4 regions of the Ruegeria sp. AD9 genome follow, and region 1 is predicted to be linked to each of the others. Evidence: riboswitches for the same ligand, from Rfam matches in the RefSeq annotation. Region 1 holds a riboswitch; each other region holds the start of a gene.
What was found. A riboswitch is a leader RNA that binds a small molecule or an ion and turns the genes downstream of it on or off. The one in region 1 is predicted to bind cobalamin.
Positions count from the first base shown of each region.

Region 1 (7,255 bases):
GCCCGATCAAGGCCCGAACCCCCGAAGGTTACCTGCTCTGCGTTTTTCATTGGATTTCCTTTTGGTCTTGCGCACAGGGCTGCCACGTCTCGACCTGTGTTGCAATGGCTATTCAGGGATAGAAAATCCACCACCCTGCCGCTGAAAAGCCGCATGGTGGCCTCGGAAAAATCATCTAGAGTGAATTTTGATGGATTTAATCAATACACACATTCAATAGCAGAATACTCAAAGTGAAGATCCCCTCCTCGACGCAGGTACAGCCCATTGGTGACAGTGGGAAAATTCGCATTCTGGCCACAACCGACCTGCATATGAACCTGACCGGTTTTGACTATTACACTGACACGCCAGACCAGACGATTGGATTGACACGCACCGCCAGCCTGATCCGCGCAGCCCGGCAAGAGGCCAAGGACGCGCTGGTGCTGATGTTTGACAACGGGGATTCGTTGCAGGGAACCCCAATGGGCGATTGGGCAGCAAAAAGTGGCACTGCCCATCCGATGATGACGGCGTTCGAAGCCCTGGATTATGACGCGATCGGGCTGGGCAACCATGATTTCGGGTTCGGGCTGGCGACATTGGACAACATCCTGACGCAAGCCCCCTGCCCGGTTATTTGCAGCAACCTGTATCGCACGCGCGGACCTCAGCCCTGGCAGCGGCATATCGTTCTGAACCGCACTGTGTCTTTGAACGGTAAAGACATTCCTGTTCGCATCGGCATCTTCTCGGTTCTTCCGCCGCAAACGGCCTGTTGGGAGGCACATAATCTGGATGACGATATCGTCGTCGAAGATATCCTGCTTGCGGCAAAGTCCCTGACGCAGACATTGCGCGACGAGGGGTGTGATATCATCGTGGCGCTTGCTCATTCCGGCCTTGGGGGCAGCGGACCGGTGGCGGGGATGGAAAACGCCGTGCTACCCTTAGCCGCGATCAAAGGCATCGATGCCATTGTGGCCGGGCACACTCACCTGACACTTCCAGGAGAGGGTCACGCCAATACCCCGATGGTCGATCACCTGACGGGGCTGGTACATGGGACGCCCGTTGTCATGCCGGGATCAGCGGGCTCTTACCTGGGGGTTATCGATTTGGCCGTGACCGCCGGGCCGGACGGCAAAGTGCAAATCCGGGATAGCCGCGTCGAACTGCGTCCGGTTATCAGCAACGGCACAGCCGTCGGGGATGACAGTGAAATTGCGGTCCTGTGTGAGGTGGCGCATCGTATGACCCGTCAATCCGTTGCGGCACCAGTGGCACATATCCCGGATACATTGCACAGCTATTTCAGTTGCTGTGCGCCGGATCGCGGGCTGACCCTTGTAGCTGCAGCGCAAGCCGCCGCACTGCGCCCGCTTTTGCAGGGAACCAACCTGGCGGATCTGCCGGTTTTGTCGGTTGTTTCGCCTGCCAAATCCGGCGGGCGCTCAGGCCCGCGCCATTACACCGAGGTACCCGCCGGAGAGCTATGTCTACGCCATGTCGCGGACCTGCACGTGTTTCCAAACGAGCTGCGTGCAATCCGGATCAGCGGTGCGCATCTGCTGGACTGGTTGGAGATGTCAGCCAGCGTATTCAACCAGTTAAAGTCTGGTTCCGAACCCGAACTGATCAACCCTGAACGGGCCGGGTACAATTTCGACATCGTGTTTGGACTGTCTTATCAGATCGACCCCACACAGCCGCCGCGATACGATGCGCAGGGGAAAATGATCCATCCAGACCACAGGCGGATCAGTGATCTGACATATGCAGGCCATCCCGTTCGACCGGAGCAGATATTCGTTATGGCGCTGAACAATTACCGCGCCAGCGGAGGCGGGCATTTTCCGCATGCGACAACGACAGAGCTGATCAGCCTGCCACCGTTGAGCATCAAGGACCTTGTGCGGGATTACCTGTCACAGCACCTTCCGCCCGATCCGATCGCCAAGCAGCCCTACCCGTTCTCGCTGATGCCGCAGCGGGGCGTGGCGACAATTCTTCGAACAGGTCCGGGCGCCCTGAAATATCTGGATGAGTTACGCAGGTTCGATCCCGTGCTGCTGGGCTCGGATGGCAGGGGATTTGAACGCATTCGCCTGACGCTCTGACGGGTTGTCTTTTCCCGATGCCTTCCCTATATCCGGACTCGAGAGGTTGGCGCGGGCGAGCGCCTCGCCAACCTGGTCAGGTCCGGAAGGAAGCAGCCACAACGAGCCCCGCTTGGGTCGATGTCCAACCTCTCACTTCGTGAACCACAGCCACAGGAGGGCTTTATGATTGTAGTGAAAACCCTTCGGGCAGACTGGTTCTGATTTACCGGAATCACCGGACTGCCTGAACACACGACCTGCGGATGCGCGCTTGCCATCCGTTGGCATTGCTGTTTCTGAAAACAGGCAGATAAATGTCTTATACGCTTTCGGACCTGGGATGGTCCTCTTACTTTGCCGCGCAGCATGCGGTTTTTCCTTCTGACACGCCCTTTCGTATCGCATCGGTACATCGGGACCGTCTGATCGGGCTGAGCCCGGATGGTGATATCCCTTTGCTGACACCGGATAATCCGACCGGTTCATATGCCGTTGGGGATTGGGTCCTTGCCGACGCCGAAAACCGCGTGCGTCACATTCTGGACCGGCGCAGCCTGCTGCAACGCAGGGCTGCCGGTACAGGTGCCGCAACACAACTGATAGCAGCCAATGTCGATGTGTTGTTCATCGTCAGCTCGTGCAACGCCGATTTCAACCTGCCCCGGCTGGAACGTTATCTGGCGCTGGCACATCAGGCCGGATGTTATCCGGTCGTTGTCCTGACGAAAGTTGACCAGTCGGATGACCCCGGCAGTTTCTCGGGACAAGTGCAATCTCTGGACCCTTTTTTGTCGGTACTGGCGATCAATGCGCTAGACCCGGCAGATATCGAAAAGGTTCTGGCATGGTGCCCCAAAGGCCAGACCGGCGCGCTGGTCGGGTCGTCGGGCGTGGGTAAAACGACGCTCAGCAACGCCATGACGGATCAAAACCTCGCCACGTCTGGAATTCGCGAAGACGACGCACGGGGCAGGCACACGACAACGGTGCGCGCGTTGCACCGGATGGGTAACGGTGGCTGGCTGATCGACACGCCGGGAATGCGCGCATTGCGTTTGTTGGACGCTCAGGACGGAATCGACAACGTGTTCTCGGACATCACAGAGCTTGGCCAAAGCTGCCGCTTTTCGGATTGTCAGCACGAGACCGAGCCCGGCTGTGCCGTGCAGAACGCAATAGGCAAGGGCGTTCTTGATCCGGCGCGGCTGGACCGTTGGCGCAAGCTGCGGCGCGAAGATCAGCGAAACTCGGAAACCGTTGCGCAATCGCGGGCGCGGGACAAGGCGTTCGGCAAGATGGTCCGCGGTGTCATGCAGGACAAGAAGCTTCGCAAACGGCCATAGCTGCAAGGTGTTATGGAAAACCTGCGTCGCGTCTGATCAGGCGATCAGGCGCGGCCAGACCGCTGCATTGCGCCGGGCAAATGCGCCTATGTGACCAATCTCCGGCAGCCCAAATTCGGCAGGCTTCAGAAGGTGGCGTCTGGCCCCGGGGCCATACAGATCGGCAAGGCGCCAAACCGCCTCGGGCGGAACCATCTGGTCGTCTTCGAACGTGAACAGATCCACAGCTGTTCCAGAACTGCCCCAATGCGCATCAGGCAAATTCTGCCCGATCTCGGGAACGTAGCTAAGAGGAGCTGTGCACCATTTGCGCCATTGCCAGTAGACCGAGGCGGGCAGGTCCGAGCCAAACCCGATTGCTTTGCCAGGCAGATAGCCAAGCGCCCGCACCATCAGCGGTGCATGGCCATACCAGAACAGCCCCGCCAGCCCCCGATAGGGCCATGGGTGATCTTTCAAAGTCACCAGCCCCGAACACACACAGATCATACGGTCAATCTGGTTGATATCCGGCTGCACCGGCCCCAGCATCGCACCGACCGAATGGCCGATGGTCCAGTGCTGCGCCTTTGGAAACCGCCTGCGCATCTCGGCCCGTGCCGCCGGCATATCGATCAATGCCCAATCCGCCATTGTAGCACGCGCGTCTTTCAGGCGGCCGACCAACGAAAGCCCGTAGTCCCGATAGTCATAGGTCAGGCAAGCCATCCCCCGCTTGGTAGCCAGCCATCGCGCAAAATGGCGATAATAGTCACGCGGCACACCTGTAGCACTGTTCAGCACAACAACGGTTTCCGGCTCACCCACAGGCCGGTACAACCGCGCCGACAAGGTCACGGACCCTGACGGAAAGCTGAAATCTTCGATCAACACCGTCTGTTCCGTATCCAACATGATCCCGGCTTTCACTGAAACAATCGGTTTGCCTGCCTTCAATGCCGACGACACTAGGCCGGAACATAATCCGCATCCAGCATGACCAAACGTCCGGCCTAAAGATCGGCTTGACTCGGAACGCGATCAGACGCTAGCGGTTGTGTGATGGTTTCCGGCCCCTACAAGAGGTCGGGATGAAAAGGGAACACGGTGCGGTTTGTCTGGTCACACAGACATCAACCAAGTCCGCGACTGCCCCCGCAACTGTAAGCGGTAAGCAATGCCGAAATACCACTGGCCTATGGGCTGGGAAGGTCGGCAGAGCAATGACCCGCAAGTCAGGAGACCTGCCATCGGAACTGAAACCGAAACTCGGGCGGGGTGTCCGGGCAGGTCCTGACGGCGAAATGCTGTCCCACCTGCCCCAATATTCCAGCCCACCACGCGCGGAGGGCGCAGGATGATCTGGAAGACAAAATCACACGAATACAGCGCAACGGTGTGCCAGCGGACAGGGAAAACCTGCCCGGCTTTGGCGCGACTGGCCCGCTCGATTTCGGAAGCCATGGCGCAGGCGGTTTCGGTCACCAGCGAGGATTTCGAATTTGAAGGCAGCAGCGCGCTGTCACATTGCGCAGAAGGGTGCATGGCAACGATCAGAGCGCGATCCGACAGCGTTCGCATTTTCTGTGGAACACACCCTGACACGGCAACTCGGGATCTGGATGCCTATGCTGATTTGATCTTTGGACCTACATTCAGCACGCTGCCCTCGGGCACCATCGCGAACCTGCCTTGCGCCATGATCGAGGTTTCAACGATCCGCCCCCAAAAAACCGGCTACGCGCCACAGCAGCTTTCAGCTTGATCCCACTTCCACCTGTGCCGGGGTGATCCGGGACGCCCAGGCCAGCTGCGCATCGGTTTCGACAGCGCAGGGGCGCACGGCCCGCAAGCGGTCCAGTGCGTCGCTGGCGCGTTCACCGCATTCAACCATCAGTCGCAGAATAATCATCCCGGACCTGCCGCACCCCCCACGGCAGTGTACAAGGACCCGGCCACCGCCCGACAGTGCGTGTCGGGCGGTGGCGCTGACCTCTGGCCAGGCCTTCCGAACCGCTTGCGTTGGCGCTCCAAAATCTTCGATCGGCAGGTGAACCCACCGGCTGGCCCGGCTTTGGATGTCACTGCCAAAGTGCTGCGCGCCATCCTGAAGCATTTCGACATCCGTCGTCATTGAAATCACAAGGCCCGGTTTCCACGCCGCAATCGTATCCAGATCGGTGGCGTAATCCCCGCCACGCCCTGGCATTGAAGTAAGGGCAAGCGTTCCGCCTCCGACCTGCAGAGCAAAAATGACCAGCTGCGACATGAAGTGCGTCCTCCCCCAAGGTACTCTTTAAGAAATGAGCCATTAAATCCGCTGGACCAGTTTAGTTGGAAACCAGCCCGTTTCTGAAACAAAAAATCATCACGCCCCACAGTGGACGCGGACTGCCGCCGCCACTACGCTGTGCCGAAGCACCGAATCCGAGCGAGTAGACATGACAGACACGCCCAGCCCCGCCTATCAGGTTCTCGCCCGCAAATACCGCCCGGAAACCTTTGCCGACCTGGTGGGTCAGGATGCCATGGTGCGCACCCTGAAAAACGCTTTTGAAGCCGACCGGATTGCGCAGGCCTTTGTCATGACCGGCATTCGCGGAACGGGTAAAACCACCACGGCACGGATCATCGCCAAGGGCATGAACTGTATCGGACCGGATGGAACCGGAGGGCCGACAACAGAGCCTTGCGGTCAGTGCGAGCATTGCATCGCGATCATGGAAGGCCGCCATGTCGATGTGATGGAAATGGATGCCGCCAGCCGTACCGGCGTCAACGATATCCGCGAGATCATCGACAGTGTCCGCTATCGCGCAGCCAGCGCGCGCTACAAGATCTACATCATCGACGAGGTTCACATGCTCTCGACCAGCGCATTCAACGCGCTGCTCAAGACGCTCGAGGAACCGCCCGCACATGTGAAGTTCATCTTCGCGACCACCGAGATTCGCAAAGTGCCAGTCACGGTTCTGTCGCGGTGTCAACGCTTTGACCTGCGCCGGATTGAGCCCGAAGACATGATCGGTCTGCTGCGCAAGATCGCCGGGGCCGAGGGCGCGCAGATTGCCGACGACGCACTGGCGCTGATCACCCGCGCTGCAGAAGGGTCGGCCCGCGACGCGACCTCATTGCTCGATCAGGCAATCTCGCACGGGGCCGGTGAGACGACGGCAGATCAGGTCCGTGCGATGCTGGGTCTAGCGGATCGAGGTCGTGTTCTGGACCTGATGGACATGATCCTGCGCGGTGACGCGGCAGGAGCGCTTACTGAACTGAGCGGGCAATATGCGGAAGGCGCAGACCCTCTGGCTGTGCTGCGCGATCTGGCCGAAATCACGCATTGGGTGTCCGTCGTAAAGATCACACCCGACGCGGCCGAAGACCCGACGGTTTCCCCCGACGAACGCACACGGGGCCAGCACATGGCCGAGGCTTTGCCGATGCGGGTTCTGACCCGGATGTGGCAGATGCTGCTGAAGGCGCTGGAGGAAGTCTCTGCGGCGCCCAACGCGATGATGGCCGCCGAAATGGCTGTTATCCGACTGACACATGTCGCCGATTTGCCCAGCCCCGAAGAACTGATCAAACGGCTGCAAGACGCCCCACCTTCGCCACCCGGCGGGCCGGGCGGGGGCATGTCAATGTCCCGGCAGGCCCCGGTGGCAACGCAATCCAACGCGACCCCGCCGCCTGCCTATGCATCGCCCCCGCGCGGCGCGGGTGGCGCACCGGTTGCCGCGCTGGCGCAGGATGCCCAGACGGCCCTGGCCCGCTATCCAACCTTCGGACATGTGGTGGAACTGATCCGCACAAACCGCGATGTGAAACTGCTTGTCGAGGTGGAAA
Region 1 covers NZ_JBQFZP010000018.1:44,591-51,845, forward strand. Annotated here, with positions in the region: gene nudC (NAD(+) diphosphatase) at 1-50, opposite strand, end outside; gene ACR0AM_RS18820 (bifunctional 2',3'-cyclic-nucleotide 2'-phosphodiesterase/3'-nucleotidase) at 234-2,102, shown strand; RNA gene ffs (signal recognition particle sRNA small type) at 2,142-2,240, shown strand; gene rsgA (ribosome small subunit-dependent GTPase A) at 2,399-3,427, shown strand; gene ACR0AM_RS18835 (alpha/beta hydrolase family protein) at 3,464-4,321, opposite strand; cobalamin riboswitch at 4,454-4,672, shown strand; gene ACR0AM_RS18840 (hypothetical protein) at 4,764-5,171, shown strand; gene ACR0AM_RS18845 (protein-tyrosine phosphatase family protein) at 5,163-5,675, opposite strand; gene ACR0AM_RS18850 (DNA polymerase III subunit gamma/tau) at 5,848-7,255, shown strand, end outside.

Region 2 (7,255 bases), on a different contig from region 1:
TTCAGGTGTTCTCTTAGCGCATTTTTGCGCGACGTGGCTTCGTCTTTCATCCTTTGGCCTCACTATGTCCTGTGGCAGCTGCGTTCGAATCGCGGAGGTCACAGTTTTGTATTTCTAAAAAATACAACTTGTATACAAAAAAATCTCGTGCAGCATGGATGTCTGCTAAATAGACTCACGTTCGGGCGTCGGCCCAGTTTGGAAATGGTTCTGCTCATGCCTCAGACGCAGCACTTCGCCTTCATCCTGGTCGAGGAGTTTTCGCACCTCGCCTTTTCCTGTGCGGTCGAGCCGCTGAGAATCGCCAACCTTGTGAGTGGCGAAGAGCTGTATCGTTGGTCATTTGTATCCGAACAGGGCGAGCAGGCCGTGTCTTCCAATGGGTCCGTCACCCTTGTGCATTCCGGACTTGAGGAACTGTCCAAGTGCGATCAGCTCTTTGTTTTGTCGGGCATTCACATGCGTGACCACGTGACCCGTTCCCTTCTGGCCACACTGCGGCGCGAACGAGCGCGTGGAACGCGGATCGGGGCATTGTGTTCCGGCGCGTGGCTGCTGGCCGAGGCCGGGTTCCTCAACGGTATGCAGGCGGCGATCCATTGGGAATACCACGACGCGTTCATGGAAGCCTTTCCGGATATCAATCTGGTGCGCAGCGTCTTTGTCGCCGACGAAAAACACATTACCGCATCAGGTGGGACCGCGACCGCAGACCTGATGCTGCATCTTATTGAACGCGACCATGGCGAAGAGCTGGCCACCGATGTTGCGGATCAAATGGTCTATAACACTGTGCGTAATGCGACCGCTAAGCAGCGCGTTTCGCTGCAGTCGCGCAATGGAATGCGCAATGCCCATCTGGCAAAGGCGATAGATATTATGCAGGACAGTCTGGAAACCCCAGTTTCACCATCCTTCATTGCAGACAATTTGGGTATCTCAACCCGTCAACTTGAACGGTTGTTTGGCAAGTACCTCAACACTTCGCCCAAACGGTACTTTATGGAAATGCGGCTGGAACGGGCCCGGAAGCTGCTTTTGCAAACCGAAGCGTCGGTCACCGAGGTCGCCGTGGCCTGTGGTTTTGAAAATCCGGGACATTTCTCTCGGGTATACCGGTCCAGTTTTGGCATCACACCGCACGCGCAGCGCAACAAGATCAACTGAAATCGGATAGATTGCTGCTTCTACCTGCCGACGGGGGTGCCGCGATCCGCTGACCTTGAACAGGTCCGACCTGGCACCCCCTGATCCCGCCGAGATACCCCCTCGTTAAAACTGGACTAGTCAACAGATCGGCAGGATTACCCACCAATAAATCTCGATATTGGCATAAGTATATCAAGAACTTGTCATCGACAGGTTTGTTGTGCCCTGTTTCGTTAATCTACCGTTAATTTAAGGCTCAAGTTGAGGCTTTGATTGGGGGTAATCTGCAATATCGACGTGCGGTCGCCGCGATCTGTTCAAGCTGATGGCGTTTCGAGATTTGGGTCAGGTCCCAGTGGTTTCCGAAAGGAATCTGATTCACGGTTCAAAACAAGTAGTGAACACACCACAAGGGTTTGGTCGACCGACGCTCGGACGACGCGCCTGCCGATCATCTTGGAAGGCAAGAAAACGAACGAATCCTATTTCTGTTAGAATCAAGACAGCATTCGACGAGCAATTTTGCAGTTTGTGAGGAAACCCAGATCAAGCTTGCTCGCCGTCGGAATACGCCTTCGAGGCCGTAGATTGTACTTATCTGGTATGGCGCGCTGACGACGCTGATATCCTGTGCGACCAGAAGCGATCGGGATCCGTCAGTCCAGATGATAGGACAGAAACCGTTCCGTCCCGCCGGCACTATACCCCCACTGTGCTTTGACACCGAAAACTTCTGAAACGGTTTGCAAAGACAAGGCTTGTTCAGGCGGGCCAAGAGAAACCAGCTGTCCTTTTGATAAAACAGCCACGCGATCACAGGCCATTGCCTGATTCAAATCGTGCAGTGCCATCACCGTTGTCACTTTTAGAATTCGAACACAGTCCAGGATCGACAGTTGGTGATGTATGTCCAGATGGTTGGTCGGTTCGTCCAAAAGCAAAAGGCCCGGTTGCTGCGCCAATGCACGCGCGATGTGCAACCGCTGGCGCTCTCCTCCAGACAATGTTGCCCATTCTCTGTGTGCCATATCGGCCATTTCCACAGTTTGCAGAGCTTTGTCGACTTGTCTGGTATCTTCGGCGCGCCAGGGCCGTAAGGCCGACAGCCAGGGCGTGCGGCCCAGCTCGACCACGGACCGTGCAGTTACGCGTTCGGCTGTATCAGCCTGTTGTTCAACAATGGCAATCCGTTGGGCAATCTGTCTGCGCGACAAATGCGAAACGGGATGGCCCGCTATGACGACTTTTCCCGAAACCGGACGTGCCAAACCCGCCAACAGGCGCATCAGAGTTGATTTGCCCGAACCGTTGGGTCCGACCAAAGCCAGTGTTTCGCCGGGCTCCACGACAAACGATACGTCTGACAGCAAAGTCTTGCCGCGAACCGAAAATGTCAGGTTTTGCGCCTCGATCTTCATTGGGCGTTCCTCTGGCCGCGCACCAGAATTACGGCAAAGGCAGGCGCACCGATCAGGGCGGTAACCACCCCAATCGGCAGAACCTGACCCGGGATGATGATGCGCGACACTATATCGGCGCCGATCAGGAAGACCGCTCCGATCAAGGCGGCCGTTGGGATAAGCCTGCGATGCCCCGGTCCTACAAGGAACCGGGCAGCATGAGGGATGACCAGCCCGACAAAGCCGATGGACCCGACGATCGAAACCATGACCGCTGTTGTCAGCGCGGTGGCGAAGATCAGGGTTGCCTGCACCCGCCGCACCGGTATGCCCAGCGAGGCCGCTGAATCAGTGCCGAAAATAAATGCGTCCAAAGCTCTGGCGTGAAAGCGGCAAATAAGCCAGCCGGCAAGGGCCACCGGAATGGCCAGATATACATCCGGCCAGCGCACGCCACTGAGGTTTCCCATCAGCCAGAACATGATCCCGCGCGCCTGATCGGCATTGGCGGATTTGGCGATGATGAAGGCCGTTAGCGCATTGAACAACTGAGACCCGGCAATTCCCGCCAAAACGATTTGCGCCGTCGCAGCCCGCCCGCCGCCTGCGCCGGAGGCTCGGGCCAGCAACGCGACAAAACCGAAAGCCAAAAGCGCGCCATTGAACGCGCCAAAAGACAGCGACAAAGCTCCCCCGCCCAAACCAGCGATGGTAACAGCCACGGCACCCGTCGAGGCCCCGGCAGAAATGCCCAAAATATAAGGGTCAGCCAACGGGTTTCGCAGCAATGCCTGCAACACGACCCCTGCGACAGCCAGACCGGCACCGCAGGACGCAGCGACCAGAGCGCGAGGAATCCGGTAGCTCCAGATAATACCCTGATCAATTGGGTCGACGGGCAGGTCCGCTCCGGCCAGCTTGTTGACCAGAACGGAGAGAACCAAATCGGGCGACAACGAGGTTTCCCCGATCATCGCGCCCGCAAGGACCGCCGCAATCAACAGTGGCACAGTTAGGCACGCGGCCTTGAAACCCTGCCGAAAGATTGCGGCGACCTCGTTCACAAGTTGTTTCCGATGGTATCCAGCTTCTCGGCCAGATCCTCCAGTGCCGGGATTGCGCGGATGGTGGCGTCCATGGCCTGCGCATCCATAACGACAATCCGGTCATTCTTGACCGCATCCATCTGGCTGGTCACCGGATCAGCGCGCAGGAACTCCAGCTTTTTCAGGTAGTCGTCCGCAGCAAAGCGACGGCGGTCCATCTTGGCAATCACGATCACCGTCGGATTGGCCTTGGCAATGGTTTCCCAGCCCACTGTTGGCCATTCTTCATCCGTCTCGACGACGTTGCGGATGCCCAATGTGCTCATCATGTATCCCGGTGCGCCCTTCTGCCCGGCCACAAACGGATCGCTTTCCATTTCAGGAGAGGAAAACCAGAATACGGCGGACACATCGTCCAGCTTCACGGCTTGCGCCTTGGCGACGGCTGCGGCTTCACGGGCCTTGTACTCGGCAACCAGGTCCGTGCCGCGTTCGGACACATCAAAGGCTGCCGCCAGTTCTTCGATACCCTGATACAGCGTATCGGTCGAGAACGCTTGCAGGCGGGTGCCATCACCGCCGACCGTATTGTCTTTGCCGACGCAATCCGCAGGCATCACGTAAGTTGGAATACCCAGTTCGTGAAATTGCTCACGCGTGGCGACGATGCCCTCGGGTCCGACATGCCATTCATATTGCGCTGCGACCAGTCCCGGCCGCTTGGCAACAACGCTTTCAAAGCTGGGATCATTGTCTGCCAGACGCTCTACCTTGGCATTCACCTCGGCATATTCAGGCAGCACCTCGTTGAACCAGACCGAGGTTCCAAGAACCTGCTCGCCCAGACCCAGAGCATAAAGCACCTCGGTCGCGGCTTGGCCGACCGTGACTGACGACGTCACTGGCGCGTCAAACGTGACCGAGTGACCGCAGTTTTCGATGGTTAAGGGAAAGTTTCCTTCGGCGGCAGCGCTGGTAGCCAGCAAGGAAAGGCCAATCAGGCCAGTGCGTAGAAACATGACAATCGATCTCCATGTGTCAATGACCAGAGAACGGGTGAATGGGCATTTACCGAAGCAACAGACGCTTTTCTGCCTGCTGTGAGCGCAGAGTGGTACATAGCCCGCCCGGCGCGTTTCTTCGGCAACCTCCCCGGACAACCCCGCCCGGTGTGTTTCGGTTTCATACCGGCAGGTCTCCTGACTGACGGGTCTTTGTCTGTCCTGTCTTCCCAGACCGAAATGGCCCAGTGACGGAATGGACAGCGCTCGCCGCCTACAGTTGCGGGGGCAGTTCCGGTTGGCACCAAAAGGCACCTCGGATTCCCTCTTAGCCACATCGGGACCGGTAAAACGCGGGTACCTTAACACTTACTCTGCGGCAAGAAAAAACTCGGGGGTCTTTCCCATTTTCTCCCAAGGGCATGAACCTGCGCGTCTCAACATGGTGCTGACGTCAGACAAGCCGCTGAGAAGGCGCTACAATCCGCCCCGAGGACGTCGGTGTGTGATATATAGGAAAATCATGGCTGGGGTGGTAGGATTCGAACCTACGATACACGGTACCAAAAACCGCTGCCTTACCACTTGGCTACACCCCAACGGTGAGCGGCTATCTACGATTGTTGATGGCAGGGTTCAAGAGCGTTTTGCAAAAAAAGCGAGCGCCGTAAATTTTTTTTGAAGGCCCCTCATTTGGTATCGATCAACACCGCTCCGGTACGGTTGCCTTCTTGTACCAGCGCATGGGCCGCAGCGCATTCTTCCAACGTAAAGACCTTGTGAACGGGGCAGATCAGTGCGCCATCAGTCAGTGCCTTGTGTAATGTCTTTATTGCGGTGGCGCGCAAGTCCGCGGGCAGCAGGTAGATCAGAACCGCTTCGAGCGTCACGGCCTTGAACATCATGGGTCCAAAGGGAAAGACAGGTGTCATATTCCGGGCAGATCCATATGCGTTGATACGGCCGTTTTCGGCGATGACGGCAATGTTGGTGGCAAGGTTCTGTCCAAATTCGACATCGACGATTCGACCGATTGCATGCCCATCATTTGCATCGAGGATCTGATCCGAAAGGTGTTCACCGGTGTAGTCGAGCACGACATCCGCACCAGCTGCCTTGACCCGGTCAAAGTTGCGGGCGCTGGCCGTTGCGATCACTTTGGCTCCGGCCCATTTGGCAAGCTGCACAGCCAGATACCCGACGGTGCCCGCCCCGCCATGGATCAATATGGTTTGCCCGCCCGGTGCGCCGCCCGAGAACACCGCATGGCTTGCGGTTAGGCCCGGAATTCCAAGAATTGCCCCGGTTTCAAGTGACACTGTCTCGGGCAGTTCGACAGCCTGAGATTCGGGCAGGGTGATGTGGCTGGCAGCTGTACCAAATGCGCGCTGCCATTGCCCGTTCCAAATCCACACGCGCCGGCCAATCCGCGCCGCGGGTACTCCATCACCAACCGCTGTGATGACTCCAGCCCCGTCGCTGTGCGGAACGATCAGCGGAAACGGGGGTTCCGTGACACCCGGCCGGGTTCCCGCACGGGCCTTGATATCCGAGGGGTTTACGCCGGAATAGGACAACTCGACCGTGACTTCACCTGGTTCAGGCTGGATCAGGGGAATATCCTGTATACGCAAGACATCGACAGCGTCTCCGAAGGCTGAATAAGTGACTGCGCGCATAGCGTCCTCCATTTAGGTCGAGTTAAGCGGCGATTGGGCCGGTAACTCAAACACCTTGTCGCGCTTTTTCAGGGCGATGCGCAACCGCGGATACCGGAATTCGTCTTTCGCCTATTCCCGAATTTCGGAAGGATCGACGCCCCAAAGGTTCGATTTCAATGTCCAGCCACGGTATCCGCCAGCGGTGATCCGGCACCAGTCCTGCGAACAGGTTCCAAGGCGCGCCACTACTCCGGTCTCGAAATGAGCGTTCACGGGCGAGGCTGGATCGGGGCGGGCATAAACAGGCAGCATCTCGGATTCGATCAGCACCGTTCGAACGCCAGACAACAAGGCATAGTGAACCCAGCCACCCGCGCCGTCGCGGTCCTGAACCTTGCGCCAGTTTCCGTATTCGGCGGTGACCTGCAGCGGCATGCCGCGCCGTTTGAATACCCAGTCGATTCGGTGGGTTAGGGATGGTCCGCGTCGCACGTTGCCTTCGGCTGCCTTCATCGAAACATAGCGGGGCAGGGGTAGGTTGGTGACCGAACCGCGTTTGACCTCGGCATGTGCGGCACAGACACCGAACATGACCAGAAATACGGAAACTGCCGCCAGAGATTGGCGTTTTACAGGTAGAATGCCACTCACTGACTGCCCGCTCTTATGCCTGTTGATCCGGTTTTGAAAAAAGGTCGACTCAATGCCATTGGGGTTCTTGTGCCCCGCCTTATCCTGCGCCACGATGCCATGGCGCGCGTCCGTTTGCAAAGCAGTGGGAGAGCCGAGGTGCCAAGAGAACGTTTAAGTGTTGTTGTTACGCGACGGTTGCCTGAGGCAGTAGAAACCCGGTTAAGCGAATTGTTTGACGTGCGCCTGCGCGACGACGACACCCCAATGACGCGTGAGGAATTAGTAGCAGCGGTGCAGGATGCCGATGTGCTGGTGCCCACGGTGACCGATACCATTGATGGCGGGCTATTGGGTCAGGCGGGTGA
Region 2 covers NZ_JBQFZP010000002.1:183,571-190,825, forward strand. Annotated here, with positions in the region: gene ACR0AM_RS03910 (GntR family transcriptional regulator) at 1-50, opposite strand, end outside; gene ACR0AM_RS03915 (GlxA family transcriptional regulator) at 217-1,167, shown strand; partial or broken gene ACR0AM_RS03920 (ABC transporter ATP-binding protein) at 2,057-2,567, opposite strand; gene ACR0AM_RS03925 (FecCD family ABC transporter permease) at 2,564-3,613, opposite strand; gene ACR0AM_RS03930 (ABC transporter substrate-binding protein) at 3,610-4,614, opposite strand; cobalamin riboswitch at 4,768-4,959, opposite strand; tRNA gene ACR0AM_RS03935 (tRNA-Gln) at 5,121-5,195, opposite strand; gene ACR0AM_RS03940 (NADPH:quinone reductase) at 5,286-6,275, opposite strand; gene ACR0AM_RS03945 (SH3 domain-containing protein) at 6,387-6,848, opposite strand; gene ACR0AM_RS03950 (2-hydroxyacid dehydrogenase) at 7,047-7,255, shown strand, end outside.
Region 2: linked by a shared signal. The riboswitch ahead of ACR0AM_RS03930 (ABC transporter substrate-binding protein) and the one ahead of ACR0AM_RS18840 (hypothetical protein) in region 1 are both predicted to bind cobalamin.

Region 3 (7,255 bases), on a different contig from region 1:
TCGTTTCGCGCATGGGCAGTCAGATATGGGCTTATGAGCCGAAAGCGGAACAGCTGAACACGTATTGGTCCTGTCAGACAGCAACCAGTTTTCCGTCTCGCAAATCCAGCGCATCCGGTGCCAGTTCGGCTCGGAAGGCCGGGGAATGGCTGACAAGAAGGATCGCTTGCGGCAATGCCCGGAGGATTTCCAGCAGCCGGGCCTCGTTCCGTGGGTCCAGCGCGTTGGTGGGTTCATCAAGCAGCAGAACCTCGGGCTCCATCGCCAGAACGGTCGCCAGCGTAACCAGCCGTTTTTCACCCCCTGACAAATTGTGGGTGATGCGGTTCTTCAGATGCATCAGGTCCAGATCACCCAACACGCTTTCAACGATGGCAAGTGCTTCGTCGCGTGTTCTGCCCAGGTTGAGCGGGCCAAAGGCGATATCCTCGGCGACGGTCGGGCAGAACAACTGATCATCCGCATCCTGAAACACAAGGCCCACCCGGCGGCGCACGTCGTGAAAATCAGCCTCATGCACCCTTTGCTGACCAAAGATCCTGACCGTGCCGGACTGTGCGCGCTGCAAGCCAAGCGTAATGCGCAGCAAGGTCGATTTTCCTGCCCCGTTCGGGCCCGTCAGCGACAGGCGTTGACCAGCGGACAGGCTGAGGCTGGCACCGTCAAGAACGGGTGGCAGACCGGCGTAGGCAAAGCAGATTTCTTCAAGCGCAATCAGTGTCATGCCAAATCCAGTATGATCAGACCCGCGCAAAGGGCACCAAGACCTGCGGCAAAAACGATGTCCCTTCGGGTCAGGGCAAAGTCCTGAAGCAGCAGCATACGGCCTGAAAACCCCCTGCACTTCATCGCATCAAGAATGCGTTCGGATCTTTCGATCGCGCGCACCAGCATCATGCCCACGAGATAGCCAAAGCTGCGATAGGTGTGCCAGTTTGTTGCCGGGCGAAAGCCGCGCACTTTCATGGCCGCGCGCAGGCGCAGGTATTCTTCCCGCAGAACCTCGATATATCGGATGGTGAACATCAAAAGGTGAACCAGCTTTTCGGGGCAGCGCAGGCGGTGCAGGGCGTGGCCAAGCGTGACCGGCTCCATCGTGCCGACCAGCACCATAAGGGACAGGATGACCGCGTTGGCCGTCAAGGCGATCTCGACCGCTTTCCAGAAGCCCTGCCAGCTTGCGGGAAACCCCCAGAGCGTAAACATCGGGTCGCCGGGCATGGAGAATGGCAACAACACCAGCATGAACAGGATGAACCCGTCCATCATGGCCATGCGTTTCAATGTCTTCCGCCAGGGCAGACGCGACGCGGCAAGAAGCGAAAGGGACACCGCCAGAGCCGCGCACAGCGCTGTCAGCGAGGACACCGCCACTGTCACCACCGCGAAGACAACCGCCATAACGATCCGCATCCTAGGATCAAGCGGGTTGATCGCGCCGCGCCGCTGCGCGCCCGCTTTGACCAGCGTGCTTTCCTGTTGTCCCAGAACATGCGCCATCAGGCCGCCAGCTTGCGGCGTGCCGCAAAGTAGAAGCCCAGACCAAACAGACCGACAATATATCCGATCCCACCCAGAACAGTTTGCAGATCATTTTGTTCGCGGTAAGCCGCGATTTCCCGACGCAGCGGGCGCAGCTCATCCCGCACGGCCCTGGCAATGACCTGTTGTTGTTCAGTGCTGAGCACCGCCGCTGTCTGGGCAGGTGCGTTTGTTGGCGGGGTATCAGGTTCCGCTTCAACGCCCATGATCCGGGCGACATCCGCAGCGGGCATGGTGACCTCGGCCACATGTCCGGCACCAAGGTTTGCAAAGAATGTATGGGCCACCGGCGCGTTTGGCGTGTAGATAAAAAACCCGTCTGCATCTGTTACGATACGGCCCAGCTCGGCTCCGTCCGGGCCGTTGACGATGACCTCGGTATCGCTTGCCATGTCGCCGTTGGAAAAGCCGATTTCGCCTTCGATGGCGTCACCGGATTTAAACACTCCGGCTATGACCTTATGCGCCAAGGCAGGTAGGGGTGCACAGCACAGCGCCAGAATGATTGCCAGATACCTCATGCGACCGCTCGTTTGACAAACAGCTCGGGCTTGACCTTGCGCGCCAGCAAAACCGCGAACCCGGTCAGGATCGCCTCAATCGCCATGACAGGAATATGTGCAAAGAAAACAAGCTTGGCCGCAGGCAGGAAGGCATCTCCGGACAAGGCCAGTGAAAACGCAACCATGCCGGTTGTGGCGGCAATGGCAAAGGCACCGCCAACCCCGCCCCATATCGCACCTTGCAGAGGTGAGCCGTGGGCGATCAGGCGGCTAAAGATCAGTCCGTCCAGAACCGCGGGCAACGCGATGTTCAGGGTGTTGATCCCCAATACCGTCAACCCGCCAAAGCCAAAGAAGACGGCTTGCAGCAAAAGCCCGACGAACAGGGCCGGGAATGCGGCCCACCCCAGCAAAAGCCCGGCCATACCGTTGAGGATCAGGTGCACCGACGACGGACCAATAGGAACATGGATCAGCGATGCCACGAAAAAGCTGGCTGACAGCACCCCCGCAGTGGGGATGCGATCAAGATCCAGCGACCTGAGGCCCATGGCAATTCCACCCGCCGCAGCGACGGCACCGCCGATCACGACCGGGTTGGACAAGGCTCCGTCAACGATATGCATCTACGGTTACTCCAAATCCCAGGCGCGGATCCAGATGACCGCGTCCTGGCTGAGTTCTTTGCCATTGTGTTCGGTCACGGGACCGGCGCCGAGCGCTGCAAAACCCCAATATCCGGCTTTTGGAACGCCGAATGTGAAATACCCGTTATCATCCGAAGTTGCGACCAATGCACCACCCGGCAACGGCGAGACGGTCGGGGCCGAAGCAGCCGTGCTTTCCATGTCCGGTTCTGCGGCCATGTACTCGATCTCGATCTCGGCACCCGCAACCGGTTGGCCTTCTGCCATAACCCGACCCGTAAAGGTCGAACCCGCGATGATGTTGGTCGGTTTGTTGAGCGGGATGATCTCAACCGGCAAGCCCACCGGGTTCATCCAGTCGGTCGGCAATTCGTTGCGGTTCAGGAATGCCTTGGCGATCTGCTGGATATAGATATCCTCAGACCCCTCGTAATAGGGCTGGGGAACTGTCACCAGCACATAGTCGCCCGACCGTTTGACCGGAACATAACCCTTGAATGCCGCGCCTTCGTTTTCCCCACCGGTGAAACGCACGGGTTCCAGAGTGTCCAGCAGGTCGGTTTTCTGACCGTTGTGGATCACGTAGAATTCCTGCGGCTTGTCCAGATCCATGACATGCCCGTTCGAGAACGGATGCCAGAAGATCAGCTTGACCGGAACATTCCCCGGTGCGTCGATCATGGTGTCAGAGGTGTATTCCAGCAGGAAATGCGCATTTGCCATCGCTGGAAGCGCCATCGCCACAGCGGCTGCAGAAAGCAGCTTGGTCATCAATAGTCGTCCTTGTCCCTTCGTACCAACCCCGGTACGAGATGCGTTTTGACTGCGGGGACGTCCAAGCTAAGCTGCTTTTTCAAGCATCCTGCTCCGACGCACATCCCGTCGCCGATTAGGAGTGCCCTTGTCAAAGGCACATGTCCGGCAGGTATCCTGACTTGCGGGTCAAAGCGTTGGGCTGGCCTTCCCGGATTAACTCCAGTGGCACTTCAGCCCTGCTCGCCGCTTACAGTTGCGGGTGCAGTTGCGGAATTAGGCCAAAGCCCGCACCGCATTCCCTTTTGATTCCAGAGCACGCCCCGGAACCGAACATGCCGAGCGGCTTGCCAGACTTCTTCGGCGTCCGTCAACGATCAATTGCGCTGGCTGTCAAAAAGTTTAGCGGGCAATGCCCTTTTTCCGGCGGATCCGCTTTGGATAAAGGTCGGGGTTTTCAGGGATGAACCTACCCTTCGAGCAGGTATCTTTCCGACAATGGCAAACTGGCCGCCCCCAATGAGCGGGCATCCGGGCCTGCCGTCCCCGCCAACACCAAAGGCCGTTCCAGCCCGGTCAGGTTCAGGTCGGATAGTTCGACCTCAACCAGTTCCACCAGCCGCGCCTTAATGCCTGCGGGCATCCAGCCATCAATCTTGACACATTCGAAGTCGATCAGGCTGCAAGATGAGACTGTGGCATGGGCGATCCCGTGCGCCGCTTGTTTCAGCCAGTTCTCAAGGTGGGTTTTCGGTACGTCCCAATGCTGTGTCGTTTCCCAAATTGAACCGGCTGTTGCGGCATTCTCACCTGTCGCGCGCTCCAGTACATAAAGACTGGCGACATCTATCAACGGTTTCACTCCGCCTGCGTCGTCCGGCACAGGCAATGGACCAAGCGCACCGGCATTTCCCCGCCCCGAAAAGATGGAGCCGTTCAGAACCACCCCGCCCCCAATGAAGAAGCCCACATAAAAATACAGGAAATCTCGTGGGCCTTCCGCCGGGCCAAAGACCAGCTCGGCACCGCAGGCGGCCGTTGCGTCGTTCTGTAGGAATACCGGCAAGTCATAGCTTGAGGCCAGTGCGCCTTTCAGGTCCGCGTCACGCCACGGATCCATTTTCTCCTGCGGAACCTGCAATGTCTGCGCCCAGTCCCAAAGGTAGAACGGCATCGCAATCCCAAGACCCGCGATCCTGCCGCGCGCTTCGGGCGACAGCGACGTCATCACTTTGTCGAGGCTTTCCTTGGAAAAGCTCAGTGTCGCCTCGGGCGTCGGAAAATCATAAGTCCGCCGCTCACGGTGCCTGACATTGCCAAGGAAATCCGTCAGCACCAGCTCGGTACTGCGCCGCCCGACTTTGAGCCCAAAGAAATACGCGCCATCCGGATTCAGGCGCATGGGAACCGAGGGCTGCCCGACTTTTCCCCGGATCGGTTCGCCCCGCAGAAGCAGCCCATCGGTTTCCAACTGGCGCATGATGACCGAAACCGTCTGTGCCGACAGCCCGGTCATCCGCGCGATCTCAGATTTTGCAAGGGCCTGATGGCGCCGGACCAGTGACAGGACAAGCCGTTCATTTCGGGCCCGCATTCCGCTTTGATTGGTGCCGCGCATGTCTGGCTCGCGTACGCCAGCGGTATTGTCCAAAGAGTTGTTTGCAGACACGGCCATCCCCTTCGTGACGACAATGTTGAAACCCTTCCTTTCTGTCAATAATAAATAAGAGTGATTTATTTATTGACTCAAAATTCGAATCTTGTGATGGTTTTCACGTTCGATCGGGCCGGATTTCGCCCGATCAGACGTATGCCCTGACGGGCATTGGGAAAACTGGGAGGACTACCGATGAAACTTGCGAAACTTGCAGGCGCTACGGCGCTGGCGGTTACGGCCATGGCAAGCAGTGCAATGGCCGAAGGTGAAACCGTTTGCCTGATCACCAAGACGGATACCAACCCTTTCTTTGTCAAAATGAGAGAGGGCGCGACAGCCAAAGCCGAAGAGCTTGGCATGACGCTGAAGGCCTTTGCCGGCAAAGTCGACGGCGACCACGAAACTCAGGTTCAGGCCATCGAAACCTGCATACTGGATGGCGCAAAGGGTATCCTGCTGACCGCGTCAGATACGTCGTCTATCGTTCCGGCGGTGCAGCAGGCCCGCGATGCCGGGCTGCTGGTGATTGCGCTGGACACCCCGCTTGAGCCTATCGACTCGGCCGACGCGACCTTTGCCACCGACAATTTCCTTGCGGGGCTTCTGATCGGACAATGGGCAAAAGCCACTCTGGGAGATGCGGCAAACGACGCCAAAATCGCCACGTTGGACCTTGCGGTCAGCCAGCCCACTGTGGATGTGCTTCGCAATCAGGGGTTTTTGCAGGGGTTTGGTGTTGATCTGGCCGATCCGAACGTGATTGGCGATGAAGACGACCCGCGCCTTGTTGGCAGCGATGTCACCGCTGGCAACGAAGAAGGCGGCCGCCGCGCGATGGAGAACCTGCTGGCCAAAGACCCGACGATCAACGTGGTGCACACCATCAACGAACCGGCGGCAGCGGGTGCTTATGAGGCGCTTAAGGCTATCGGGCGCGAAAATGACGTGCTGATCGTTTCCGTCGATGGCGGCTGCCCCGGCGTGCAGAACGTGGCGGACGGGGTCATCGGCGCAACATCCCAGCAATACCCGCTGCTGATGGCATCGCTGGGCGTTGAGGCTGTCAAGAAATGGGCGGACGAAGGGACGAAACCCGAGAACACACCCGGTAAGGACTTTTTTGACACTGGCGTGGCGCTTGTGACGGATAAGGCCGCCGACGGCGTCGAGTCCATCTCTGTTCAGGAAGGCATGGACCTCTGCTGGGGTTAAGCTGAACGTGTGGAAGGCCGCCACGCGGCCTTCCACTTATCAAAACCACCCACACGCCCGAAACCTTGCTAAAGTCGTCATAAACCTGACGCTTTGGGGGAAGTTCCATGTCCGATTCTTCACGACAAGCTGACGATTTCGAAACCGCCGCAAAAGGCAGCCCGGAGCAAGTCGCCGAGTTTGACGATCACCAACGCGGATTTGTCGGGACGGTTCAGCATTTTCTGCATGTGAACCCGTCGCTGGTCCCGCTGATTGTCCTTGTCGCTGCCATCGTCATCTTTGGTGTCTTATTAGGCCCCAAGTTCTTTTCGCCCTTTGCGCTGACATTGATCCTTCAGCAGGTTCAGATCGTCGGGATTGTGGCCGCGGCACAAAGCCTTGTGATCCTGACCGCAGGCATCGACCTGAGTGTTGGGGCCATCATGGTGATGTCGTCGGTTGTGATGGGGCAGTTTACCTTCCGCTATGGAATGCCGCCGTCGGTTGCGATTGTGTGCGGCCTTGCTGTTGGCTCGGCAATCGGGGCCTTGAACGGGTTTCTGGTCAGTCGCATCAAGCTGCCACCTTTCATCGTCACCCTTGGCATGTGGCAGATCGTTCTTGCGGCGAATTTTCTTTATTCACAAAACGAAACGATCCGGTCGCAGGAAATCGAGGAACACGCCGCCATCCTGCAACTGTTTGGTGCCAAGTTTAACGTGGGCGGAGCGGTGTTTACCGTCGGGGTGGTCTTCATGCTGGCGCTGATCCTCGTCCTTGCATACGCGCTGCGGCACACGGCCTGGGGCAGGCATGTCTATGCCGTCGGGGATGACCCCGAAGCGGCAGAGCTGTCCGGTGTCAACGTACACCGCACGCTGATATCCGTGTACATGCTGTCCGGCCTGATCTGCGCCTTTGCGGGCTGGGCCCTGATTGGTCGGATCGGGTCGGTTTCG
Region 3 covers NZ_JBQFZP010000024.1:12,723-19,977, reverse strand. Annotated here, with positions in the region: gene ACR0AM_RS20095 (hypothetical protein) at 1-57, shown strand, start outside; gene ACR0AM_RS20090 (energy-coupling factor ABC transporter ATP-binding protein) at 74-724, opposite strand; gene cbiQ (cobalt ECF transporter T component CbiQ) at 721-1,500, opposite strand; gene ACR0AM_RS20080 (cobalt ABC transporter permease) at 1,500-2,063, opposite strand; gene cbiM (cobalt transporter CbiM) at 2,060-2,671, opposite strand; gene ACR0AM_RS20070 (DUF4198 domain-containing protein) at 2,678-3,463, opposite strand; cobalamin riboswitch at 3,596-3,794, opposite strand; gene ACR0AM_RS20065 (ROK family transcriptional regulator) at 3,915-5,120, opposite strand; gene ACR0AM_RS20060 (substrate-binding domain-containing protein) at 5,295-6,314, shown strand; gene ACR0AM_RS20055 (ABC transporter permease) at 6,422-7,255, shown strand, end outside.
Region 3: linked by a shared signal. The riboswitch ahead of ACR0AM_RS20070 (DUF4198 domain-containing protein) and the one ahead of ACR0AM_RS18840 (hypothetical protein) in region 1 are both predicted to bind cobalamin.

Region 4 (7,255 bases), on a different contig from region 1:
AATGCCTTCGCGCAGGAAGTCGATGATGGTGCGCTTAACCGTGCTCTCGCTAAGCTCTGTATGGCGCTGGATGGTCCCTTTGGAGCACCAGATACCCGAACCGTCATCGCTCGCCTTATCCGCCAGGAACATGATGATCTGCTTGCGCGCGGCGCTGCCAAAGCGGCGCTCAGCGCACTCATTTGCGATACGCCAGCTCATTGGACCACCTCGCCAGTCAGAGGCCACGAAAGAGCCGACTGAGCGTTTGCGGTACGGCACTGGCTCATGCTAATGTGCTGCGAAAGCTGACAGGCTTTTTCTATTTGGCCCCGGTTCACAGTTGCCGCTGTGACGGGGCCTTTTTCGTTTTGAACCGGCGAATTTGGCTTTGAAACTTTCGCTTTTTGTTCACTTTTTGTCTGGGGGTGTTTTGCACCCTTAAGCCGTTGTTTTCGCTTACGCTCTCTCTGGATTGCAAATCCGTGTACACCGGTTCGATTCCGGTACTCGCCTCCAACAACATCCAAATCGCTGACCTAACCCCGCAGTACACGCGTGCGACGCTCGGTATTTCAAGACGTTCAAGGCCCGCGATTCTGTCGAATTGCGGGCCAGATATGGCGTGTTTTTCGGAACACCTGCCTACCCCTGCTCGTTCAAGGGGCGAGATTTTGTCTGGTATGTGCTTTACGTTCAGGCGCGCCCTTGTGGCACAACCTCGTATCCCGGCTCCTCCGGCTCATCATCCGTCATTTCGGCAGGGAAGCCCGGGGCGGTGATATCCAGGCCGGTTGCCTCTTCCAGCCGCTTGATAATATTTGGTGAAAGCTCGCGTTCGCCATAGCGTGCGATACCATCGTTAAAGATGTTGATCATCACCGGGTTTATTTCCAGCGGCACCCCGGCGCGGTCGGCGACCTCCTGAAACAGACCGATATCCTTCTTCACCAGATCCATGGTGAAGGAAATATCGCGCGACCCGTTCAAGATGACCTGACTTTCGGTTTCGTGCACGAAGGACGTGCCGGACGAGATTTTGATCGCCTCATAGGTCGTGTTCAGATCCATCCCCGCAGCCTTTGCCGTAACCAGTGCTTCGGCGCAGGTGATCAGGTTGGCGGTGGCAAGATAATTGGTCATCACTTTCAGCACCGAGGCCGAGCCCAGTTCGCCGGTGTGCAAAACCCGACGACCCATTGTCGTCAGGAACGGCAGAATTCGTTCAAACGTTTCCCGGTCACAGCCCGCAAAGATCGAGATATTGCCTGTCGCGGCACGGTGGCACCCGCCAGAAACCGGGCAATCGACGGCCGCACCGCCGCGCGATATGACTTCGGCTCCCAAGCGTTTGACTTCGGCCTCGTCCGTGGTCGACATCTCCATCCAGATCTTGCCGGGGCCCACGTCGGGCAACATCTCCTGCATGACTGCGTCTGATGCTGCCGGAGACGGCAGACAGGTGATCACCGCATCGCAATCGCGCATCAACTGGGCGGGCCCCTCAGCCGCCTTTGCACCTTTGGCGACAAACTCGGCCACCAGATCCGCGTTCAGGTCATGCACAGTCAGATCAATGCCGTTGCGCAAAAGGGATCCCGAAAGCTTTCCGCCTACGTTACCCAGACCGATAAATCCCACTTTCATATGACGCATCTCCAAGTTCGTCGTTTTCCCGTCATGCGACCACATACCGAACACATTCTTCATGCCGCCGAACGACGCCTACAGGTCGCTTTTTTCTCCTTGGCTTATTTGTTGCGCGCGAACCGCTTGACAAGCGGGTCAGCGGTGCCGCATGTCCCTTTCGTTGGTGTCGGCGACAGCCGATGAAAAGGGAATGCGTCAACGGTTCATCCGCCAAGCGCAGCCGCCCCCGCGACCGTGACCGGAGAGGATGCCCAATGCCACTGGCCTGTGCCGGGAAGGCGGGACATCCGACAGAGCGACCGCTCTGGCATCCGCAAGCCGGGAGACCTGCCAACACCCGAAGTTGAAACCGGGCGGGGTGTTCCGGTGTCGGGTCCATGTGCAGACGTGGTGCCCGCATGAAACCCCGTCCCCCGCGAAGAGGATTTGGGGGGATGAGAGACATGAGCGAGAACGCACCGGTAGAGCTACTGGTCTGCACGACTTGCCGCCGGGGTCTGCCCGTCGAGGATGACGCTGAGCGACCCGGCACATTGTTGCACAAGGCCCTGGAACAGGCTGTCCTGCCGGATGGCATCATTCTGAAACCGGTCGAATGCCTTTCGAACTGCGATCAGGGCTGTTCCATCGTGCTTCGGGGCGGGCCGGATCGCTGGACCTTTGTTTACGAGAATCTGAACGAAATCGATCACGTCGATGTCATCATCGATGGCGCGACTAAGTATCTGGCCACAGGCGATGGTCTGGTGAAATGGCGCGACCGTCCTGAACATTTCCGCAAAAACTGCGCCTCGCGCATTCCCCCGATTGGAGCCTGAGATCATGTCGAACCTTGAAAAACTCCCCGTCACTGTGATCACCGGCTTTCTGGGCTCGGGCAAAACCACGCTGGTGCGCCATCTGATGCAGAACCCGCAGGGCAAGCGCCTTGCGATTGTTGTTAACGAGTTTGGCGATGTGGGTGTTGATGGCGACATCCTGAAGTCCTGCGCGATTCCGGAATGCCCTGCGGAAAACATCATGGAACTGGCAAACGGCTGCATCTGCTGCACCGTGGCCGACGATTTCATCCCGACCATCGAGGCGCTGATGGCGCTGGAACCGCGCCCGGATCACATTTTGATCGAAACATCCGGCCTTGCACTGCCCAAACCGCTGCTGAAAGCGTTTGATTGGCCTGATATCCGTTCGAAAATTACCGTTGATGGCGTTATTGCGCTGGCCGATGCCGAGGCCGTGGCCGCCGGTCGCTTTGCTCCGAACGTTGAAGCGGTGGATGCCCAACGGCTGGCTGATGACTCGATCGACCACGAAACACCCTTGTCCGAGGTGTTCGAGGATCAGATCTCGTGCGCGGATATCATCCTGCTGACCAAGCCCGATCTGGCAGGTCCCGAAGGTGTCGCGAAAGCTAAACAGATCATCGCCGCTGAGGCGCCGCGCCCGCTTCCCGTCGTCGAGGTTGCCGAGGGGGTCGTCGACGTACGTGTCGTGCTTGGCCTTGAGGCTGCCGCCGAAGATGACATGGACGCGCGCCCGTCACATCACGATGGCCATCACGATCATGAGCATGACGATTTCGAAAGCATCATCGTCGAATTGCCGGAACAGACCGACCCGGCGGAACTGGTTGCCAGGATTGAACGTCTGGCAACTGAGCTGAATATCCTGCGCGTCAAAGGCTATGCCGCCGTCACTGGCAAACCGATGCGCCTGCTGGTTCAGGCTGTCGGCGCACGGGTTCGTCACCAATACGACCGCCCGTGGGAGCCCGGTGAAGAGCGCCGCTCGCGCCTGGTCGTCATTGCCGAACATGACGACATCAAAGAGGCTGAGATCCGTGATATCCTAGTGGGTGTGACCGAGGTTGCCGAGTAAGTCATGCACGTCGTCTTTCGCGAAAGCCACGGGCTCGAGGAAACCGAGACCCCAACCGATCTGGGCCAAAGCCCGGCCGATCTGGTTGTGCTGTCCTTTTCCGACAGTGACCTGGGCGCTTTCGCGGCGGGCTGGCATCGCGGCGGCGGGCCTGAGGGGCGGATGCCCACGATGCGGCTGGCCAATCTTGCTGCATTGAAACACCCCCTGTCCGTCGACACCTATGTTGAACAGACACTTGAAGGCGCAAAGGGCATCCTGATCCGTCTGATCGGTGGCGTGCCCTATTGGTCTTACGGGTTGCAACAGGTTCTGGCACTGGCGCAGGCCAAAGGCATCGCGCTGGCCGTTCTACCGGCGGATGGGCGCGAAGACACTCGGTTGGATGAGTATTCGACCCTGCCCCTCTCGACCCTGCGGCGGCTGGCACATCTGTGTGATACCGGCGGAGAAGTCGCCGCGCAGGCCGCATTGGCCCAGATGGCGTTAGCAGCAGGGCTTTATGCCGGGCCGGTGATGGGCGCGAAAACCCTGCCCGAATGCGGTGCGTGGTGCCCGGAACAGGGTGTCATCCCGGTGGATTCCGCGTTCGAGAACGATGCGAAACGCATTCTCGTAACCTTCTACCGCGCTTATCTGACATCAGCAGACACAGCCCCGGTCGCGGCCCTGATCCGCAGCCTGCGCGCCCGCGGGCTCCAGGCGGTGGGTTTGTTCGCCCCGTCGCTCAAGGCCCCGGCCGCTGCCAACTGGCTCAGGGAACAGGTCGTTGCCCTGAGACCATCGGCCATCATCAACGCCACTTCATTCTCGGGTAAGGGCGCGTCTGGCACGTCGCCTCTGGACGCGGCGGATGTGCCGGTGTTTCAGGTCGCCCTCGCCACCTCGCGACGCAAGGCTTGGGCCGAGGCCGAACGCGGCCTGTCACCCGCCGACCTCGCCATGCATGTGGTATTGCCTGAAGTGGACGGGCGAATATCAGCAGGCATTGCCTCTTTCAAAGAGCCGGGCAAGCGCGATCCGCATCTGGAATACTCGCGTTTTGCGCATCGGGCCGAGCCGGACCGAATCGAGGCGATCATCGACCGGGTATCTGGCTGGCTTGCTCTGAATGATAAACCCAAGGCAGACCAGATCCCCGCGTTGGTCCTGTCCACCTATCCCGGCAAAGATTGGCAGATGGCCCATGCGGTCGGTCTCGACGCGTTGGCCTCAGCCGAAGCGATGCTGTCTGATCTTCACGGTGAAGGCTACGACATCACGGCTGCCGAACCGATTGCCGACACACTCTTGGACGCCCGGGTATCGTGGCCGCTTGAGGATTATCTGAGTGCACTCGCTGAATTGCCCGAGACCCTGCGCACCGATCTGCACACCGTATGGGGCGATCCCGAGCAAGACCCAATTTTCGCTCATGACGCGTTTCAATTCACTGCTTTGCGACGCGGCAAGGCGCTGGTCGCACTGCAACCAGAACGCGGAACACCCGAGCTGCGCGATGACGACTATCACGACCTTTCGCGCACCCCGCGCCATAGCTATGTCGCCTTCTATTTGTGGCTGCGCAAAGGTCTAGGAACGGATGCGCTGATCCATATCGGTGCGCATGGCACGCTGGAATGGCTGCCCGGAAAATCAGTCGCCCTGTCGGCAAACTGCTGGCCCGAGGCGCTGATCCGTGACCTGCCGGTGATCTACCCGTTCATCGTCAACGACCCGGGCGAGGCCGCGCAGGCCAAACGCCGGATCGGCGCGGTGACCCTGGGCCACATCCCGCCTCCCATGAAAGAAAGCGGAACGCCTGACCGGATGGTGCGGCTGGAAGCCCTGCTGGACGAATTTTCAAACGCGGACGGTCTTGACCCCAGACGCCGCGACCGGCTGCAGGAAGATATCCGGGAAGAAGCACAGGCCATTGGACTGGAGAACGATCTGGGTCTGGATCAGGCCACCAGCACCGCCGAAGCAATCACGCGCATTGACCGCTTTGTCTGCGATATCAAAGAAAGTCAGTTCGGCGACGGGCTGCACGTCTATGGGCGTGTACCGGACGTGACCGGCAGTTTCGACCCAGCCCCATCCGCCCATGCCGAACGCAAGGCCCTGATCAATGCGCTGGCCGGCAAGAGGATCGAGGCTGGCCCGTCCGGCTCGCCCTATCGGGGCCGCTTTGACGTGCTGCCGACCGGGCGAAACCTTTACACCACCGATCCGCGATCTGTGCCCACCCGCGCAGCTTACACGCAAGGCGTGAAACTGGCCGAGGAACTGGTACGGCGGCACTTGCAGGAGGAAGGTGATTACCCGAAAGGGCTGATTGTCGATCTGTGGGGATCGGCCACCATGCGCACTGCGGGCGAAGAATTCGCCATGGCCCTGCACCTGCTGGGTGTAAAGCCGGTTTGGGACAAGGGATCCGAGCGGGTTTCGGGTATCGAAGTTTTACCCATCACCGACCTGAGCCGCCCGCGTCTGGACGTCACCCTGCGGGTTTCGGGCTTGTTTCGCGATGTGTTCCCCACATTGTCAGCCCTTTATGGTCAGGCGGTTCGGGCTTTGTCAGAGCGTGATGAAGCGACCGACTGGAACCCCTATGCCGGTCACGCCCCGGCTACGCGGGTGTTTGGCCCGGCACCCGGCAGTTACGGCCTGAACATGACCCATCTGTCCGAGACCTATACGGACGAGGCGCGCGCCCAAGCCGGGGAGGCATGGCTTGAGGCCAGCTCGTACGCGCTGGAAGGTGAACACATCGCGCAGGACAAAGCGGGAATCACGGATCGTGTCGCCAATGCCGACAGTTTTGTTCACCTCCAGGATCTGACGGAAACTGACCTGCTGCTGGCCAACGACTATGCCACGCATGAAGCCGGTTTTGCCGCCGCCAAAAAGGTCGCTGGGGGCACCGCTCAGCTTTACCATCTGGACAACACCAACCCAGATAATCCGCGCGCCCGGACTCTGCCGGAAGAAATCAGCCGCGTCGTTCATGCCCGCGCTGCCAACCCCGGCTGGATTGCGGGGATGCAGCGCCATGGTTTTCGCGGCGCCGCCGAGATTGCTGCGACGCTGGATCACATGGCCTCTTTCGCGCATCTGTCCGGCACTGTCGCTCCGCATCTGTTTGATCTCTATCACGAAGCCACATTGGGTAATGAGGCCGTTGATACCTTTCTACAAGAGACCAACCCGAAGGCCCATCAGGCCATGCAAGACAGGTTCCGTGCATTGCTGGAAGCGGGGCTTTGGAACACGCGCCGGAATTCGATCCGGGCCGATTTGGAGGGTTTGAGATGAGTGCACCTATCGTTCAAGGCTGGTGTCCCGGCGCGCATCGCCCGATGATGTCAGGCGACGGGCTGGTCGTGCGGGTCCGTCCGCGTCTGGCGCGACTGAATGCCAGGCAGGCTATTGGCTTGTGCGAACTGGCTGAACAGTTCGGCAACGGCACCATTGACCTGACCAATCGTGCCAACCTGCAGCTGCGCGGCGTGGATGAGCGCGACCACCAGCCGTTGCTTGTGGAGCTTGCGGCGCTGGACTTGCTTGATGCGGAACCCGGCATCGAAGTACGCCGCAATATTCTGGTCACTCCGCTCTATCAGGCGGGCGATTTGACCGCGCGGCTGACGCAGGAATTGATCGATCGACTGGCGGAACTGCCTGCTCTGCCCGCTAAGTTCGGTTTTGCCATAGATACAGGCCCGACGCGCCTGTTGGCCTCGGATTCCGCAGATATTCGTCTGGA
Region 4 covers NZ_JBQFZP010000001.1:544,082-551,336, forward strand. Annotated here, with positions in the region: gene ACR0AM_RS02675 (hypothetical protein) at 1-201, opposite strand, end outside; gene ACR0AM_RS02680 (NAD(P)-dependent oxidoreductase) at 676-1,671, opposite strand; cobalamin riboswitch at 1,774-1,978, shown strand; gene ACR0AM_RS02685 (DUF1636 family protein) at 2,073-2,447, shown strand; gene cobW (cobalamin biosynthesis protein CobW) at 2,452-3,507, shown strand; gene cobN (cobaltochelatase subunit CobN) at 3,511-6,804, shown strand; gene ACR0AM_RS02700 (cobalamin biosynthesis protein CobG) at 6,801-7,255, shown strand, end outside.
Region 4: linked by a shared signal. The riboswitch ahead of ACR0AM_RS02685 (DUF1636 family protein) and the one ahead of ACR0AM_RS18840 (hypothetical protein) in region 1 are both predicted to bind cobalamin.